4 regions of the Rossellomorea marisflavi genome follow, and region 4 is predicted to be linked to each of the others. Evidence: riboswitches for the same ligand, from Rfam matches in the RefSeq annotation. Region 4 holds a riboswitch; each other region holds the start of a gene.
What was found. Region 4 has a riboswitch for S-adenosylmethionine ahead of metK (methionine adenosyltransferase). Riboswitches for the same ligand answer to the same signal wherever they lie in the genome.
Positions count from the first base shown of each region.

Region 1: it holds a riboswitch for S-adenosylmethionine, as region 4 does, so the genes downstream of both, K6T23_RS05210 (methionine ABC transporter ATP-binding protein) here and metK (methionine adenosyltransferase) in region 4, are expected to answer to the same signal.
Region 2: it holds a riboswitch for S-adenosylmethionine, as region 4 does, so the genes downstream of both, K6T23_RS03705 (M20 metallopeptidase family protein) here and metK (methionine adenosyltransferase) in region 4, are expected to answer to the same signal.
Region 3: it holds a riboswitch for S-adenosylmethionine, as region 4 does, so the genes downstream of both, fbpA (Fur-regulated basic protein FbpA) here and metK (methionine adenosyltransferase) in region 4, are expected to answer to the same signal.

Region 1 covers NZ_CP081870.1:966,928-971,140, forward strand. The annotation lists gene K6T23_RS05200 (MetQ/NlpA family ABC transporter substrate-binding protein) at 1-715, opposite strand, end outside; gene K6T23_RS05205 (methionine ABC transporter permease) at 731-1,381, opposite strand; gene K6T23_RS05210 (methionine ABC transporter ATP-binding protein) at 1,371-2,402, opposite strand; SAM riboswitch class I at 2,494-2,599, opposite strand; SAM riboswitch class I at 2,683-2,786, opposite strand; gene K6T23_RS05215 (hypothetical protein) at 3,025-3,195, shown strand; gene K6T23_RS05220 (ABC transporter substrate-binding protein) at 3,246-4,154, shown strand; gene K6T23_RS05225 (hypothetical protein) at 4,170-4,213, opposite strand, start outside.
Region 2 covers NZ_CP081870.1:713,280-717,492, reverse strand. The annotation lists gene K6T23_RS22150 (SDR family NAD(P)-dependent oxidoreductase) at 1-3, opposite strand, end outside; gene K6T23_RS03710 (hypothetical protein) at 413-829, opposite strand; gene K6T23_RS03705 (M20 metallopeptidase family protein) at 857-2,023, opposite strand; SAM riboswitch class I at 2,081-2,177, opposite strand; gene K6T23_RS03700 (DUF2785 domain-containing protein) at 2,189-3,115, opposite strand; gene K6T23_RS03695 (2-thiouracil desulfurase family protein) at 3,205-3,663, opposite strand; gene K6T23_RS03690 (iron-containing alcohol dehydrogenase) at 3,873-4,213, shown strand, end outside.
Region 3 covers NZ_CP081870.1:2,114,445-2,118,657, reverse strand. The annotation lists gene hemG (protoporphyrinogen oxidase) at 1-1,296, opposite strand, end outside; SAM riboswitch class I at 1,451-1,555, shown strand; gene fbpA (Fur-regulated basic protein FbpA) at 1,635-1,835, shown strand; gene K6T23_RS11085 (hypothetical protein) at 1,919-2,380, opposite strand; gene K6T23_RS11080 (hypothetical protein) at 2,380-3,168, opposite strand; gene K6T23_RS11075 (lysophospholipid acyltransferase family protein) at 3,313-3,894, opposite strand; gene K6T23_RS11070 (hypothetical protein) at 4,048-4,213, shown strand, end outside.
Region 4 covers NZ_CP081870.1:3,151,734-3,155,946, forward strand. The annotation lists gene K6T23_RS16420 (alpha/beta fold hydrolase) at 1-215, opposite strand, end outside; gene K6T23_RS16425 (gamma carbonic anhydrase) at 302-817, shown strand; gene metK (methionine adenosyltransferase) at 1,187-2,386, opposite strand; SAM riboswitch class I at 2,598-2,733, opposite strand; gene pckA (phosphoenolpyruvate carboxykinase (ATP)) at 3,022-4,213, shown strand, end outside.

The DNA.
Region 1 (4,213 bases), 2.1 Mb from region 4:
TGAGTGTTTTGTTGTCCTTGTCTTCTGTGCGTGCAGCGATGATGTTGATGTAAGGCGTGGCCGTGTCATCTTCGTGGAAGATGGAATCCTTCACGGGATTGAATCCGGCGTCTACGGCGATGCCGTTGTTGATGATGGAGGCAGCGACATCAGGCAGGACGCGCGGCGTTTGACCGGCTACGACCGGGACGATTTCGATGTTCTTCGGATTCTTTTTGATTTTATCCAGTGAGCCGTTTCCATCGAAGCCTTCAGGAAGTTCGATGAGACCAGCTTCCTGAAGGAGGAGGAAGGCTCTTCCCATGTTGGTTGCTTCGTTCGGGACGGCAATCTTGGCACCATCCGGGATGTCATCTACTGACTTATATTTCTCAGAGTAAAGGCCGAGCGGAGCGATGACCGTGGTACCCACCGGTGTGAGATCGAGGTCATGCTCTTTCTTGAATTCGTTGAAATAAGAGATTGTTTGGAATGCGTTGGCATCAAGCTCGCCTTCTTCAAGGGCCAGGTTCGGCTGGACATAATCGGAGAAGCGGACGATCTCGATGTCGATGCCTTCTTTCTTTGCTTTCTTCGCGACGAAGTCCCAGATGCGGTTGTCGGAACCGCTGACGCCGATCTTGACCTTCGTTTCGTCTTTGCTGGCGCTTGAGCTGCAGCCTGCAGCGAATCCGCCAATTAATAGAATGAGTGATAGAATGATCCATTTTTTCATGTTGTTTTCTCCTCGCTATCTTCTTCTGATTTTTTTCGATACGAAGTTACCGGATGATTGCAGTCCCTGTACGAGGACGATGAGTATGGCGACGGTGATGACCATGACCCAGGTGTCAAAGCGCTGATAGCCATACGTGATGGCAAGATCTCCGAGTCCGCCTCCGCCGATGGCGCCTGCCATGGCCGATGCCCCGACGAGTCCGACGGTGGCGATGGTGAGGCTGAGGACGAGGGAGCTGAGTGCTTCCGGGACAAGGAAGCGGAAGATGATCTGGGTGGATGTCGCCCCCATGGATTCCGCTGCCTCGATGACGCCTTTGTCGACTTCAAGGAGGGAGTTCTCAATCAATCTCGCAATATACGGTCCTGCATAGAAGACCAGTGGCACAACGGCCGCGGCCGTCCCGATCGATGTTCCCACGATCAGGCGGGTGAGGGGCACGATTGCTACCATCAGGATGATGAACGGGACGGAACGGAAGATGTTCACGACACCGTTCAGGATGGTGAATATAAAGGCATTCTCCCATAGATGACCTTTCCTCGTGATGACGAGGAGCACCCCGAGGGGCAGTCCGATCACGGTGGAAAAGAGGAGGGAGAAGCCTGTCATGACTAATGTTTCAATGAGTGCGTCGATGATCTGCTGTGAATCAACTAGCATGTGGTGCAACCTCCTTCACGGTGACGTTTTCTCCATTCATGACAAGCAGTGCACGGTTGATCTCGCTCTCGGAGCCGATGAGCTCGACGATGAGATGACCGAATGGTGTGCCCTGCAACTCCGTGATGTTCCCGAACAGCACGTTCACATCGAGGTCGAAGCGCTTCGCCACCTGTGACAGAAGGGGCTGACCTGATGAGGCGCCGACGAAGCGGATCTTGTAGATTCGTCCCGGTGCGTTATCTTTCTGCACAAGCTCGAGGACCGATTCCGGGATGGAGTCGTTCAGCACCGAGCTCACGAAGTTCGCCGCCGTCTCGGTCTGAGGGGAGGAGAAGACGTCGAATACGGATCCGGACTCGATGATCTTCCCGCCTTCGATAACCGCCACCCGGTCGCAGACTTCCCGGATCACCGACATCTCATGGGTGATCATGAGGATCGTGATGTTGTACTCACGGTTGATCTTTTTCAGCAGCTTCAGGATCGACCCCGTCGTCTGCGGATCGAGGGCCGATGTCGCCTCGTCACATAGAAGGATCGATGGCTGGGTGGCAAGGGCGCGGGCGATGCCGACGCGCTGCTTCTGACCGCCTGATAATTGATCCGGGTACTGGTTTGCTTTATCTTCAAGGCCGACGAAGCTCAGGAGCTCCGTCACCCGCTTCTGGATTTCGGCTTTGGATTGTTTGGCGAGGATCAGGGGCATCGCCACATTGGCGAAGACCGTCTTGGAGTTCAGGAGGTTGAAGTGCTGGAACACCATCCCGATCTTCCGTTTCACCCCGCGCACATCTTTCGGTGAAAGGGCCATGAGATCCTGGCCGTCTACGATCACCTTCCCCGAGCTCAATCGCTCCAACAGGTTCACGGTGCGGATCAGCGTGCTTTTCCCGGCGCCGCTGAACCCGATCACCCCGCAGATTTCCCCCTGCTCAACCCGCAGGTCGATGCCGTCGAGGGCCCGGACTTCCTTTCCGCCGCTGTTATATACTTTCGTGGCGCTTTTGAATTCAATCATGTTCGTCATGCCTCCTGGTGGTTAAAAATAAAAACCCTCTTCCCGAGGTCTCGAGAAGAGGGCATGGATTCACACGGAATCAATGGGTCCCTTCTCATCTCCCAGGCGCGTTGCCTGCTGGAATTGGCACAGTACTTTGTGGAAAGTCTGCTGCCGAAGCGTCATCGGGCCAGTCCCTCAGCTTCTCTGGATAAGAAATTATTCAATTAGGGTAAACAAAAGGCCCCTTCCTGAGACAGGAAGAGGCCGGAGATCCATAAGGAAAGAAAGATCCGTACTCTTCTCATCTCTCAGGCATCCGCCTGTTGGAGTTGGCACAGTGCTCAAGTGAGCCCGCTGCCGAGGTATCAAAGGGCCAAATCCCTCCACCTCTCGTGATAAGAAGTTGTATTTGTTTAACGTGAGCCCTATTCTACGCCGGACTTTTTCCTGCGTCAACACCCTCTGACAGAAATGAGACAGGCTGGAAGAAGTGGAAATGGGGTGAAAATAGGTCTATGGATTCAAAAGAAAGAAAATGAAAGCCTTTTATTTGGATGAGGATAATCGGAAAACGCTTCTATTTAACTAATTATTTATTTTTTTTACATTCATCCAATTCGGATAGTGCAATGAAGCGGAGGTGGCTCGACTCCTGCGGGAATGGCGGGCAGGTGAGACCCAGCAGGCGCAGCCGATGCGGCTCACCGCACGCCCCGCGGAAAGCGAGCCACCGCAGCGAAATGGAACGGTCCTGTTCCAATCGAAGAAAATCTTGGAACATTTCATTGACATCCATCCCCCATCCCAGTAAAGTATTAATTGAAAATGATTCTCATTATCAAGAATTGGAAGGGGAACCACATGAAAAAAGCATCGTTCTTTACCATATTGATGGTCTGCATGCTCTTGGCTGCGTGCAGCAGCGGAGAAACAAAAACGGATTCGTCCAAGGAGGAATCATCGACATTTACATATGAATCAGAGCAGGGACCGGTGGAGGTGCCGAAAGAGCCGAAGCGAATCGTCGCCCTCACCAATGGTCCGAATGTGATTTCCCTCGAAGGGAAGCTCGTCGGGATCGATGAGTGGACCGAGATGAACCCGCTCTTCACCGACAAGCTGAAGGATGTGGAAGTGGTGGGGGACGATCAGCTCGAGAAGATCATCGAGCTCGATCCGGATCTGATCATTGCCGGAAGTCAAACGAAGAACCTCGATAAGATGAAGGAGATTGCGCCGACCGTCGCTTTCACATGGGGGAAACTGAATTACATCGATCAGCAGATCGAGATCGGCAAGCTGTTGAACAAGGAGAAGGAAGCGAAGGAATGGGCGGATGACTTCCAGGAGCGTGCCGCGACGATCGGGGATGAGATCCGCAAGAAGATCGGCGACGACGCCACGGTATCCGTCATTGAAACCGGTCAAAAGGAGCTCTATGTCTTCGGGAACAATTATGCCCGTGGTTCTGAGATCTTGTATCAGGCCATGAAGCTCAACATGCCGGATGCTGTGAAGGATAACGCCTTGGAAACGGGTATTCACGTCATCTCACCGGAAGCGGTAGGCGACTTCACCGGTGACTATCTCGTCCTGAGCAAAAATCCTGATGTAGACAACTCGTTTATGGACACGGATACGTGGAAGAACATCCCGGCTGTGAAGAACGGTCACGTCATCGAGATCAATAGCAAGGAATCGACCTACAGTGATCCCGTGACCCTTGAGCATCTGCTGGAAACGTTTGGAAGTGGTTTTTTAGGAGAGTAAAAGAGGAGGCAGAGGTCATTCCGTGACCCCTGCCGATTCTGGACGGATAAAATGAACGA
Region 2 (4,213 bases), 1.9 Mb from region 4:
CATGGTCAAAATCCCTTCATGTTAGGTGGTTTTGATTCTGGACGGGTCTTGTTTGGTCACATTTTCGGGAAAACAGGATGAAATGGCATACTTTCTTCATTTTTAAATTCCTTATATATCCAATTATATCATTCCACCTCCATTTTCTACCGACTTTTAAACTTTTTCTATCAACTTTGGGAAATTTATTATCAACTTTCGAGATTTTACTTCCAACTTTTTTCGGGCAGGCTTTTTTATTTTCAACTCTTCGAGGTTACTGTCAACTCGGGAACGGTACTTCCAACTTCACACGTATATTACCAACTTCCGCCCACCTAAGACTCCAAATCTTCCAATCCATCACTCCCCCAAACAAAAAAAGCCCCGACCGCTTCATAAAAAAATGAAGCTCCGGGACCGTCCAATGCACCTATTCGATATACGTCACGCTGGCCACATACCCATCATTCGCTTCCTCTGCCTTCAACACCCAGTTGCTTGAGAGCAGCTTCTTCAACTGGATCAGCTCTTCCACGCTGAGGTGCAGTCCTTCAATCCCGTTGTCCAAGTCGGTAAACGGCTTGCGGAATTTCATGCGAAGAAGGTTACGAAGGCCGTTGTAGGTAACGAATTTGATCTGGTAGCCATCATTCAGGATGCTCTCCAGCGCGTGCCGATCCTCGGCGAGTTTCAGCAAAGCATCGAAGTTCCCTTCTGGATCTGCCTCCAACAGTCGCGTTGTATCTCCACTTGCTGCGGCCTCAAGCAGTATCTCATTGGTGATGCCTTTTTCGCGGAGGGATTCGATGGCGTAGGCGTCCATCATCGTGATTTTGTAGGTTGTCATCTATGTATCTCCTATTCTTCTGTTAAGTTAAAAAACGTAGTGCTCGGCCAGTTTGATGAAGGCTTTGCCCGTGTGAACGAGTGCGCGTTCGTCGATGTCGAAGCGCGGGTGGTGATGGGAGTACTGGGTTGCCAGGTCATCCGTCCGGGATCCGACTCGGAAGAAGGTACCGGGCTTTTCCTGAAGGTAATAGGCGAAGTCTTCAGCGCCCATGGTCGGCTCTGACTCGGCCACAGGTCCAAGATCAGCGAAGAGGCGACGGGCAATTTCCGTTTCCTCCGGATGGTTATAGAGGGCCGGGTAGCCACGCAGATAGTCGATGCTGTGCGTCGCCTTGAATCCGGATGTGATGCCGGCGACAATCGAATGGATCTCTTCCTGGACCTGGTCGCGCACTTCGCCTTCGAATGTACGCACTGTGCCTTCGATGGTGACGTTGTCGGGGATCACGTTGAAGGCGGTTCCGGCTTTGAAAATGCCGATGGTGACGACGGCGGATTTCAGGGGATCGACCTTCCTGCTCACGATCTGCTGGAGGGCGTTGACGACGGTCGTGCCGATCACGAGTGGATCGATCGTCGTGTGCGGCCTTGCGCCGTGACCGCCGAGGCCATTGATGTGGATGGCGAATTTATCGACGGCTGCCATGCGGAAGCCTTCTCCGACGCCGTAAGACCCAAGTGGCAAATCCGATGCAAGATGGGCTCCGAATACATGGTCCACTCCTTCAAGCACGCCTTCTTCGATCATGAATTTGGCTCCGCCCGGCGGTGTTTCTTCTGCCGGCTGGAAGAGGAAGATGAGTGTGCCGTTGATGTCTTGTCCATATTGACTCAGCACCTTGGCAACAGACAACAGGGCGGACGTATGCCCGTCATGGCCACATGCGTGCATCACGCCGGGATTCTTGGATTTGTACGGTGCGTCTTTTTCATCCGTGATCGGCAAGGCATCGAAGTCGGCCCGGAAGGCGATCGTCTTGCCCGGCTTCGCCCCGCGGAGCGTGCCGGTGATGCCGTTGCCGCCGATTCCGGTCTTCACCTCAAGCCCGAACTCACGCAGATTTCTTTCGATGAAGCGAGCGGTTTCGGTTTCCTGGAAGGATAGCTCGGGATTCTCGTGGAGATGCCGCCTCCAGCTTCGTGTTTCTTCAAAGTTTCCTTCAAGTTCTGTATACATCTCTTGTCTCGTCATGCTCTTCCTCCTTCTCTTCATAAAAAAAGACCTCTCCAAGAGGCCTCTTTCATCAGCCTCTTATCGTTCAGACGCACTGTCTGCTGGATTTGGCACCGTGGATCCGGTTGCCGAGGCTTCATGGGGCCAGTCCCTCCGCCTCTCTTCATAAGAGCATTGCACTATTCAGTTGAGTTCTTTCAGGACCCGGTCGATCGCATCCCTCAGCTTTGAAAGGGTCGGGTAGTCTTCCAGTTTCATATAGAAGGTTTTTGAGAAGGTCTTCACATTGAAAAACAGAGTCCAGTAGGCCTCTTCCTCAAGTTCGGCTTTCTGCTTCTCTAGCATCTCAGGAAGTTTTTCCACCAGCGTTATGACTTCCCCCTCATCCATCCCCTGCCAGATCATCTGAAGGATCGGGACGAGGAGCCGCTCATCTTCATCATGGATATAGGCATGGTGTGACACCAACACCTTTTCCCATAGTGCCTTCAGCAGGACCGGGAACATATCCTGATCGACTTTTGGGTTCAGCACGAGCTCATCCACCATGTCTGCTGCGTGGGCGACACTGTGGGCCCATCCCTTTTCCTCGACGAAGCCGCGCACGTCCTGTTCCTGCTCCAGGTATTCCACCGTGATATCGGCTGCTTCCTGGATCTTATCCTCTGATAAGAAATCGGCCTCTTTGTCCCGTCCAAGGACGAGTGCCATGAGGAGGGTCGTGAAGGCGCGCGTGAAGACGGAATCCGTCCCTTCCTCACCGATCCCCTTCATAAGAAGATGATCCATGGAAAGGTCGAGGAGATCCTTCAGGACTTCGGTATGGAGTCTGTCTTCCTCAATGATCAATCGGTAAAAGGTGGTGTAAATCAATTTGTCTCGGAGAACGGGATCCGGCGTCCCGATATGCTCCACCATGGCCAGGAGTACGTCCAGTTGTTTCCCTTCTTCGACATCCCCTTGCTGCAGAAGTGACTTTAATTCTGCTTCAGGTAAGAAGGTTTGACCTGTTACATCGCTCATTCGATTCTCTTGCCCCTTTGTGATCGTATTGCAGTCGAAGGACTGTTCTCTATCTCTACTTTTCTTTCCATACAATACCCAGGACATGTTCCGTTGAAACTGTTCCGCGTCTGTATGTGCCATTACTATTATTCATCGGCTAATCAGCACAGGTGTTTAGCAGAACGATGGTAAATTTACACAAATTCATTCACAGCATCCTCTTCCGACCAAACCTTGATTCCATGTCTTCTCAAGAGTGCGGTTGTCACACCTTCCCCGGGAATCTTCTCTCCGGAAAAATCCCCATTGTAGATCATGGAGCTGCCGCAGGAAGGACTGTTTTCCTTCAAGACGATCTCCGTCGCCCCCATCTTCCGGCAAATGGCGAGGGTCTCAGCAGCACCGGCTACATATTGATCCGTCACATCCGCTCCTGAACGGTCCAGCACGCGAGCCGTACCGTCGAGCACATCCTCACCCGTACCGCCCTGGATCTCGGCAGGCTCACGCGGGGTTTGGAATCCACCCAGAATCTCAGGGCAGACCGTGACGGCCTTACCCGAACTGACCATCTCTCCGATCACGTCTTCGAGGCAATCCGTCCCATTGTATCGTACCTTCATGCCTGCAAGACATGCGCTTACCACCAGCATGCCTGAACGCCCCCTTATGAACAACTATTCAATTCTTATTATTTCAAATTTTCAACCTTTGTACAACAAAAATAAAACTTTTGCCAATATCAGTCATAATGTCTCATGATGGGTGCAGAATCGACAGACCCCTTCACTTGCTAAACCTTCCGACCCGCGTTATACTTGCACCTTTGATTCTTAACGACAACTCAGAGGAGGCTGACAAGATGGAAAACTTTACGTATCATAATCCAACGAAACTGATTTTCGGAAAAAATCAGGTCAATGCATTGACGGACTTGATCCCCCAGTACGGAAAGAACGTCCTGCTTGTATACGGAGGCGGAAGCATCAAGCGCAACGGCCTGTATGATCAGGTGCTGGACATCCTGAAGAACCTTGACGTGAACGTATCCGAGCTTGCAGGGGTCGAACCGAACCCGCGTCTATCCACGGTCCGGAAAGGAATCGACATCTGCCGTGAGGAGAACATCGACTTCATGCTCGCCGTCGGTGGAGGAAGCGTGATCGACTGCACGAAAGCCATCGCTGCTGGTGCAAAGTATGA
Region 3 (4,213 bases), 1.0 Mb from region 4:
CATGACCCCGGGGAATTCAACAGCCAGGCTTGATTCCAATTGTCTTACTGATTGTGCATGTTCCAGGTTGTAATTGGGCATCAGGCCGGACCAGTCTGTTACTTCTTTTCGAATAGGCTGTACCCCTTTGAGTCCCATCGTCGCTTCTATATCCCTAAGAGCTGTGTGAAGCAACTCTTCCTGGGTGAGATGTTTAATTTCTGCCCAGTGGGGATTGGAATCCTTATAGAAAAGCCTGACGAGGAGCTGACTATCAACAGACGTGTGTTTCCATTTTCTGCTTGTCCACGTGCAGGCGTCGCTTTTCACTCCACCTTGTTCTTTTGCGACGATGAACCCTGTACCATCTGCAGGCAATACGGTATCAGGAAAGTCGAATCCAAGGTAAATGCTTTTTAACGATTTCGTTTTAAGAAGGGAAAAGCCTTCATTCAGTTCCGGGTGGTTGAGAACTCCCCTTGCACGATTGTGTGGAATGGCAAGGACGGTTGCATCCGCGGATATGGTTTCACCATTGGTGAGTTCCAATGAATACATACGACCCGATTTTTTCAGGCTCTCGAGGCCGATCCCCTTGTATTTTTCTGCGTTCGGCGTGCATTCATCCAGCCGATTGATGATGGCTGATAATCCGGTTTTAAACGAAACAAATTTCTTGTTGGATTTCCCCTGATGTTTTTCACGGTTGATCCATAGCCCCTTCATGATACTGCCATAAGCATTCTTATAATCTAATAAGTATGGCAGTGTGGAAGACATGCTCAGTGTATGCAAGTCCCCTGAATATACCCCTGATAGAACAGGTGCAATCTGGTTTTGTACGAGCTCTTTTCCTAAGAAAAACTCCAGGAAATCCCCTATGGAATCTTCCTTTGTGAACGTGTCATTCTCCGTTTCATAATCCAGTAGTGCAGCCCTTTTTCCCGCGTCGGAAATCAGCGTACTCTCCATCAGGGAAGTTCTCGTCATGGGAATTCCAAACACTGAATCTGTTGGAATCTTATGTAGTGTGTCCTGCGTGTAGATGAACGATGTACCCGTTTCGTTATATACAAGTTCATCCATGAGCCCTAATTCCCCGATAAGCTCGAGGACCCCCGGGTGTCTTGACACAATTGAATCGGCACCGACTTCCATGATGAAGGGATCCGAAGAGATCGACTGGATTTTACCTCCAAGCATATCTTCTCCCTCAATCAATATCAGTCTTACGTCCTCACCTTTCAAGTATTCCTGAAGGTAGTATAGTGTCGTAAGGCCGGTGATACCTCCACCCACAACTGCCACTGTCTTCATCTCGTTCACTCCAAACCGCTTTATTCATTCTATACATACGGTACCATGATTGACCGGGTTATACGAGTGATTCACTTCATTTTGTGTGTCTGAAATCGCACATTAAACCAAGTTGACAACTTGGTATACTTGGTTTATACTATATTTCATATAACGCTTATCAAGAGAGGCAGAGGGAATGGCCCTATGAAGCCTCAGCAACAGGTTCCAAATCGGGATACTGTGCTAATTCCACAAGCAGGTGCTTGAAAGATGAGTCGAAGAGTCCGGGCAATCCTTCTTCTTATCCTGAAGAGGGATTTTTATATCCTCTTCCCAACCATTCATGAGGAGTGAGTATGATGGAAACCACGCAAAGAAGGAATGAATTGATCAATAAGTTGATCGTGCACAAAGTGTACAAAAAAGGAGAAAGACAGCTGTTCGAATTGACCCTCGAAGAATTGGAAGAAGAGTTTAGAAGCGTAAAAAAAGAATGCCATCCACATACGGAGTCGGGCTCCATCCATTGGATCAATTGCAACAAAGTAACCGTTTAGACCGACGATGTCTTCCACATAAAGTAAGGTTGAACCATTCAATGATGAGGCATTGAATGGTTTTTTATCGTTTGGTCCGTCTTTCACTCTTTTCCGACCGCGGCAATCCCCAATGCATGATGTTCCCATAGCGTCCTGGTCACCCATTCTTCATCCTTTGACCTACAGTTAATAATGAGGATGATTTCAGATGGTTGATGATGATCTGCCAAAATCTGATTCCTCTCTTTGATCTTCACCAGGAACAAGTCGATGAGGAAACCAAGGACCAATCCGCTCCCTGCCCCGATCAACCCCCAATAGATCGGCCCCCATTCCAAAGTAAACCCACGACTTGTGGCAATAACCGAAAAGATCACGGCAAGGAACATGCCTTTATTGAGAAGGGAATGACCATCTGAATAATGAATGGAGTCAAAGAGCCTTGTTTCTCTCTGCCTGCTTTCAAGTGGAATGGCATATAGATCATCCACCCCCTTCTCTTCAAGCTTGACGATGGTCATTTCGATGTAGGAAGAATGATTGAACGATGCGATGATTTGCACTATCTAACCCTCCATCCTTTGCCAATCAACAAGGATCCTTTTTGGTAATACTCTTTTAAAAGGGCAGACTGTTCCCTGTCAAAAAGTTTATTATTCTCTACGACCCCCACATACGCGTCATAAATAGTGAAAAAGTAAAAGGATGGCATGTACAATAACCATTGTTTATCGAGTACGTTCACAGAGGTTTCCAATCTTCCTAAGATAAGATAATGAATCCCTTCCAATATATGGGAATTATAGACATAAATAACAGTGGTCACAAGCGTGAAAAGCCCCGATATGATCCGGTGATTATAAAAATGTCCAACACTCGGTACGGCCATGGACCAAAAAAAAGCTGAAACAGGGCATCTCTTATCAAGATAGTTGATTTCAAGCGGTCGAATCACGAGCCTCCTGTTGACGGTCGACTTGTTTCCTTTATGGCTTAAATAAACTTTATTCAGGTCGACGGCGGTTCTGTGGCTATCCCATATGGCAAACAAGTACACCGGAATGTATAAATGCATGAACTGGATATCGAGAACGCTTTTTGCTGCGTCGATATCACCCATGAACGTGTAAACCATGGCTGTATTCAAGTGAATGGTCTGGTTGATATAGATCTCCCATATCACCAGGGCGAAACCTCTGAGGTATTTTGAAAGCAGAAGATGACCGAATCCTGGAAAGGCCATGGACCAGAGCGCAACAATCATGGGGTTCCTCAAATGAATCTGAGTGGTACCGAATATGCTGACGTACGCAAGATTCCCTTGTTCACCTGCATTATTCAACCGCCTCATAAGATCCCCTCCCTGCTTCATTCTTTGGTTAGTTTCTGCCATGGAAAAGGATTCATACCTAATCAAATGAAAATATGGTATGAATCCTTTTCAAAATAAAAAGCTGTCCGTACAGATCTATTGTCAAATCTGTACGGACAGCTTTCAGCTTATTTTTTGAGCTTCTTTGATCAACTCATTGATTTTCCCTGATAACACCTTTGTCTCTGCTGTCATTTGTTCCTTGTCCTTTGCACGTACGGTGTATGGTTGGCCGATGACGATAACGGCTTTATGACGGTTGCGCAATAATTCTTTAAACGATGTCGGCCCGTGATAGGCTGCCGGTACAATGGGCATCCGGGAGAGGTTTGCTATCGTAATGGCTCCACGTTTCGCTTCGACATCCTCATCTGAACGGGTCCCTCCAGGGAAGACTCCTACGATTGCCCCTCCCCTAAGTAGTTTAACAGGCTTTTTGATACTTGAAGGAGAAGGGTTCTCACGGTTCACAGGAAAGGCGTGAATCTTATGTAAAATAAAGGCGGGGATTCTCCGGTCGAATAGTTCCTTCTTTGCCATAAAGTGTACGGGTCCGGGCATACTGAAGCCAAGGGCGACGACATCAAGCCATGTTTTGTGTGAACAGGTCACAATGTAGCCTCCATCTTTTGGAAGGAGATGGGCATTGCGGATTTCCACTTTTCCAAAAATCAATTTTGCCAGATTGGCGAGAAATGAGTACATGAGATCACCCCATCATCTAGTTTTAATACCTGGTACTAATTATAGTGGAAATCCTCGACTTTACAACTACTAATTATATTTTCCGCTTTTATGGGCAATGAAGGTGGTACAATAAAAAGGCTTATCAAATCATGTACTCAAGGAGGACGTGTAATGGATTCACAAGGGCAAGAAAAATTTTTATCTTTCATTTTACAACGCGTTCAAGATGGCAAGGAAGAAGAGGCAAAACTAATTCTAATGGAGAACTTCAAAAAGCAACAAGAAGGAACCTTCTCAGAAGAAGACGCACTCTCTTTCCTCCCCAGGATCACGCCAT
Region 4 (4,213 bases):
TCCTTCACTTCGATGAGGTACTCTTCGAATGATTCGATATGTCCCCTCATGCTCCTCGAGGTCATACCCTGGCCGGGCAGGTCCCCCATGACGACATGATACCCTGCCGAGCGCCACATTTCAATGAGCCAACCATAACGGCCGTGATGCTCCATTGCTCCGTGAATGATGACGATGACTGCCTTTGCTTCTTGATCCGTTTCCCATTTCCACATGGCGAATCCTCCTTTAAAGATGGTAATTCCGAAAAATTCTGCTACCATTTATTATAGTAAATATTTCTGAAAGGGGTTAGTATAAAGTGCTCTATCCATATTATAATAAAAAACCGCTCATTGCAGAGTCTGCATATATTGCAGATTATGTGACAATCTCCGGGGATGTCGAGATCGGGGAAGAATCGAGCGTCTGGTTCAATTCCGTCATCCGCGGGGATGTCGCCCCGACCAAGATCGGAAAAAAGGTCAATATCCAGGATAACTCCGTGCTTCACCAAAGTCCGGACAACCCCCTGATCATCGAGGATGAAGTCACCGTAGGTCACGCAGTCATCCTGCACAGCTGCAAAATCCGAAAAAAGGCGTTGATCGGCATGGGTTCGATCATACTGGATAATGCCGAGATCGGTGAAGGCGCCTTCATCGGAGCCGGGAGCCTGGTCCCTCAAGGGAAAGTCATCCCTCCCAATACCCTTGCATTCGGAAGACCCGCCAAGGTTGTCAGGGAGTTGAATGAAGACGATATCATGGACATGGAGCGGATCTCAAGGGAGTATGCGGAAAAAGCGCAGCATTATAAAGCCGCCAAGCCCCTCTAGTCACTTATACTTGGGATACCCCAACTTGATGGAGATTACTCGGATTGTTTGTAAGGACCCCGAATAAAAAGAGGGTAGTACGAAAACGAAAAAGGGACCATAGCATGACGAACACGGTCCGTATAGGTTTTTCATATCGCTCATGACTTCCGCGGAAGACGTCGCTTTCTTCGCATAATCCGAAAGCATTCCCGGCAAGCCTGCGGGATGCTGCTCTTCCAGCAATCACCCGCTGGAAACAATAAAGTCGTCATGGTCTTGGACCAAATTAAAAACCCGGACTGATTTGCCATATCACAGGCAAATCGGTCCGGGCTTTTCTATGACTGAAACACGAATGTTACAGCCTTATTTAGTTCTTAAGGATAATCAAGCAAGCGCTTCTGCTTTAAGAGCGTCTGCTTTGTCTGTACGCTCCCAAGGAAGATCAAGGTCATTACGTCCGAAGTGACCGTAAGCAGCCGTCTGTTTGTAGATCGGGCGACGAAGGTCAAGCATCTTGATGATGCCTGCCGGGCGAAGATCGAAGTTATTGCGGACAACGTCCACCAATACATCTTCGGATACTTGTCCGGTTCCGAATGTGTCGACAGAGATCGATACGGGTTGTGCAACACCGATGGCGTATGCAAGCTGAACTTCACACTTCTCGGCAAGTCCTGCAGCCACGATGTTTTTCGCAACGTAACGTGCAGCATAGGCCGCAGAGCGGTCAACCTTGGTAGCATCCTTACCAGAGAATGCACCACCGCCGTGACGCGCGTATCCACCATACGTATCAACGATGATCTTACGGCCTGTCAGACCGGCATCTCCTTGAGGTCCACCGATAACGAAGCGACCAGTCGGGTTGATGAAGTATTTTGTGTTTTCGTCGATCAATTCTTTTGGAACGACCGGATCGATCACATATTCCTTCAGATTGCGCTGGATTTGCTCAAGCGTCACTTCAGGGTGATGCTGCGTAGAGATGACAATCGTGTCGATGCGGACAGGCTTGTCGTTCTCATCGTACTCAACCGTCACTTGCGTTTTCCCATCCGGACGAAGGTAAGGAAGGATCTCTTCTTTACGTACTTCAGTCAGGCGACGGGAGATCTTATGAGAAAGGGAGATCGGAAGAGGCATAAGCTCCTTCGTTTCATTACAGGCGAATCCGAACATGAGACCTTGGTCACCGGCACCGATGGCGTCGATCTCTTCCTCGCTCATTTGTCCTTCACGGGCTTCAAGGGCCTGATCCACCCCTTGAGCGATATCAGCCGATTGCTCATCGATTGATGTGAGGACGGCACATGTTTCAGCATCGAAACCGTATTTTGCACGCGTATATCCGATTTCGCGGATGGTTTCGCGGACGATTTTCGGGATATCGACATACGTGTTGGTTGTGATTTCACCGGCAACAAGAACGAGACCAGTAGTAACGGATGTTTCACAAGCTACACGCGCATTGGGATCATTCGTAAGAATAGCATCAAGAATTGAATCAGAGATTTGGTCACAAATTTTATCTGGATGTCCTTCCGTTACGGACTCAGATGTAAACAGACGACGTTTAGTTGACATCAAGGTTCCTCCTTAAACACATTTGCCGGTGGCTTCCGGCGAATTTAGCGAAGCAGATACGGTACTCATTTCCCTAAGTAGTATGAAGTAAACACGGCGGCCCCGCTGCCGGGATCGGACCCGGGGATTGCCATGTAGCAGGTCAAATAAAAAACCCTCCCTCTGGAAATCATGCAGAGGAAAGGGTTGAACTTTTAGCCGCGCCTTTTCTCTCTTATCGTTCAAGGTTTGCACCTTGCCTCAGTTTAGCACCTTCGCTCTTGGGAAAATCGTTCTGTTTCCCTCTATTTCATAGCAGGTTGCTGGGTTTCATAGGGTCTGCTCCCTCCACCAGCTCAGGATAAGAGTATCCGTTCAAGGTACAATAATAACGGTTCAACGGCGGAGTGTCAACACTTTCCCCCTGCTAGGTTTAACCATCCCCTCCCCCTTTTTCATTAAGACATCATAATCGTCCAAAGCGTTAACGTTAATCCGATATTTCGCATATAAATAGGATTATACGAGCATAAAACAAGGATATGTTAATTATTTTTCAGAAAAAAGATTATATAGTATAGACTAATATTTCTAATGTGTTATACTAATCATCGAGAAGCAAACTTACTTAAAATTCACATAAAGGAAGGGTTCGAATGAATACTGTGAGCAAATCAAATGAGTTGACGCAATTACTGAACGGCGAAAACATACACCAACAATTATCCGTCCCGCAGCTGGTGGAAAAAATCCTTCAGCGAAACGAAGGGATCCTGACCTCATCCGGTGCCGTCAGGGCCAAAACCGGAAAATACACCGGTCGCTCACCTCAGGATAAATTCATTGTGGAAGAAGCTTCCTCCAAAGATAAAATCGAGTGGGGCAAGGTCAATCAGCCGATCTCGGAAGAATCATTTGACCGATTGTATGGAAAGGTCCTTGATTACCTTCAACAAAAAGAAGAACTGTTCGTGTTCAACGGGTATGCGGGAGCCGACCGTAAGCACCGCCTTCCAATCCAGGTGATCAATGAGCTTGCGTGGCATAATCTGTTCGCTCATCAGCTCTTCATCCGTCCCGAAGACGGGGAGCTGAGCGGTCACGAACCGGAATTCACGATTGTATCGGCCCCTCATTTCAAAGCAGATCCCGCTGTGGATGGGACCCATTCTGAAACGTTCATCATCGTTTCGTTCGAGAAACGAATCGTCCTTATCGGCGGCACGGAGTATGCGGGTGAAATGAAGAAGTCAATCTTTTCCGTCATGAACTACGTTCTACCCGAGTCGGAAATCCTTTCCATGCACTGCTCTGCCAACGTGGGCCTTGAAGGTGATGTCGCTCTCTTCTTCGGACTGTCAGGTACAGGTAAAACGACCCTTTCTGCCGATCCCAACCGCAGGCTCATCGGTGATGACGAGCATGGCTGGTCACCGAACGGCGTATTCAATATCGAGGGGGGCTGCTATGCAAAATGCATCGGCCTGACCCGCGAAAAAGAGCCTCAGATCTTCGATGCGATCCGCTTCGGTTCCGTACTGGAGAATGTGGCAGTCGATGAAGATACCCGTGCCTCTGATTATGAGGATGCATCCATGACGGAAAACACGCGGGCAGCCTATCCCCTTCAAGCGATGGAAAATATCGTCGACCCAAGCGTTGCCGGTCATCCGAACACGATCGTATTCCTGACGGCGGACGCATTCGGTGTGCTACCTCCAATCAGCAAGCTTACAAAGGAGCAGGCCATGTACCACTTCTTGAGCGGTTATACGTCCAAGCTTGCCGGCACAGAACGCGGCATCACATCCCCTGAAGCAACCTTCTCTACCTGCTTCGGGTCACCGT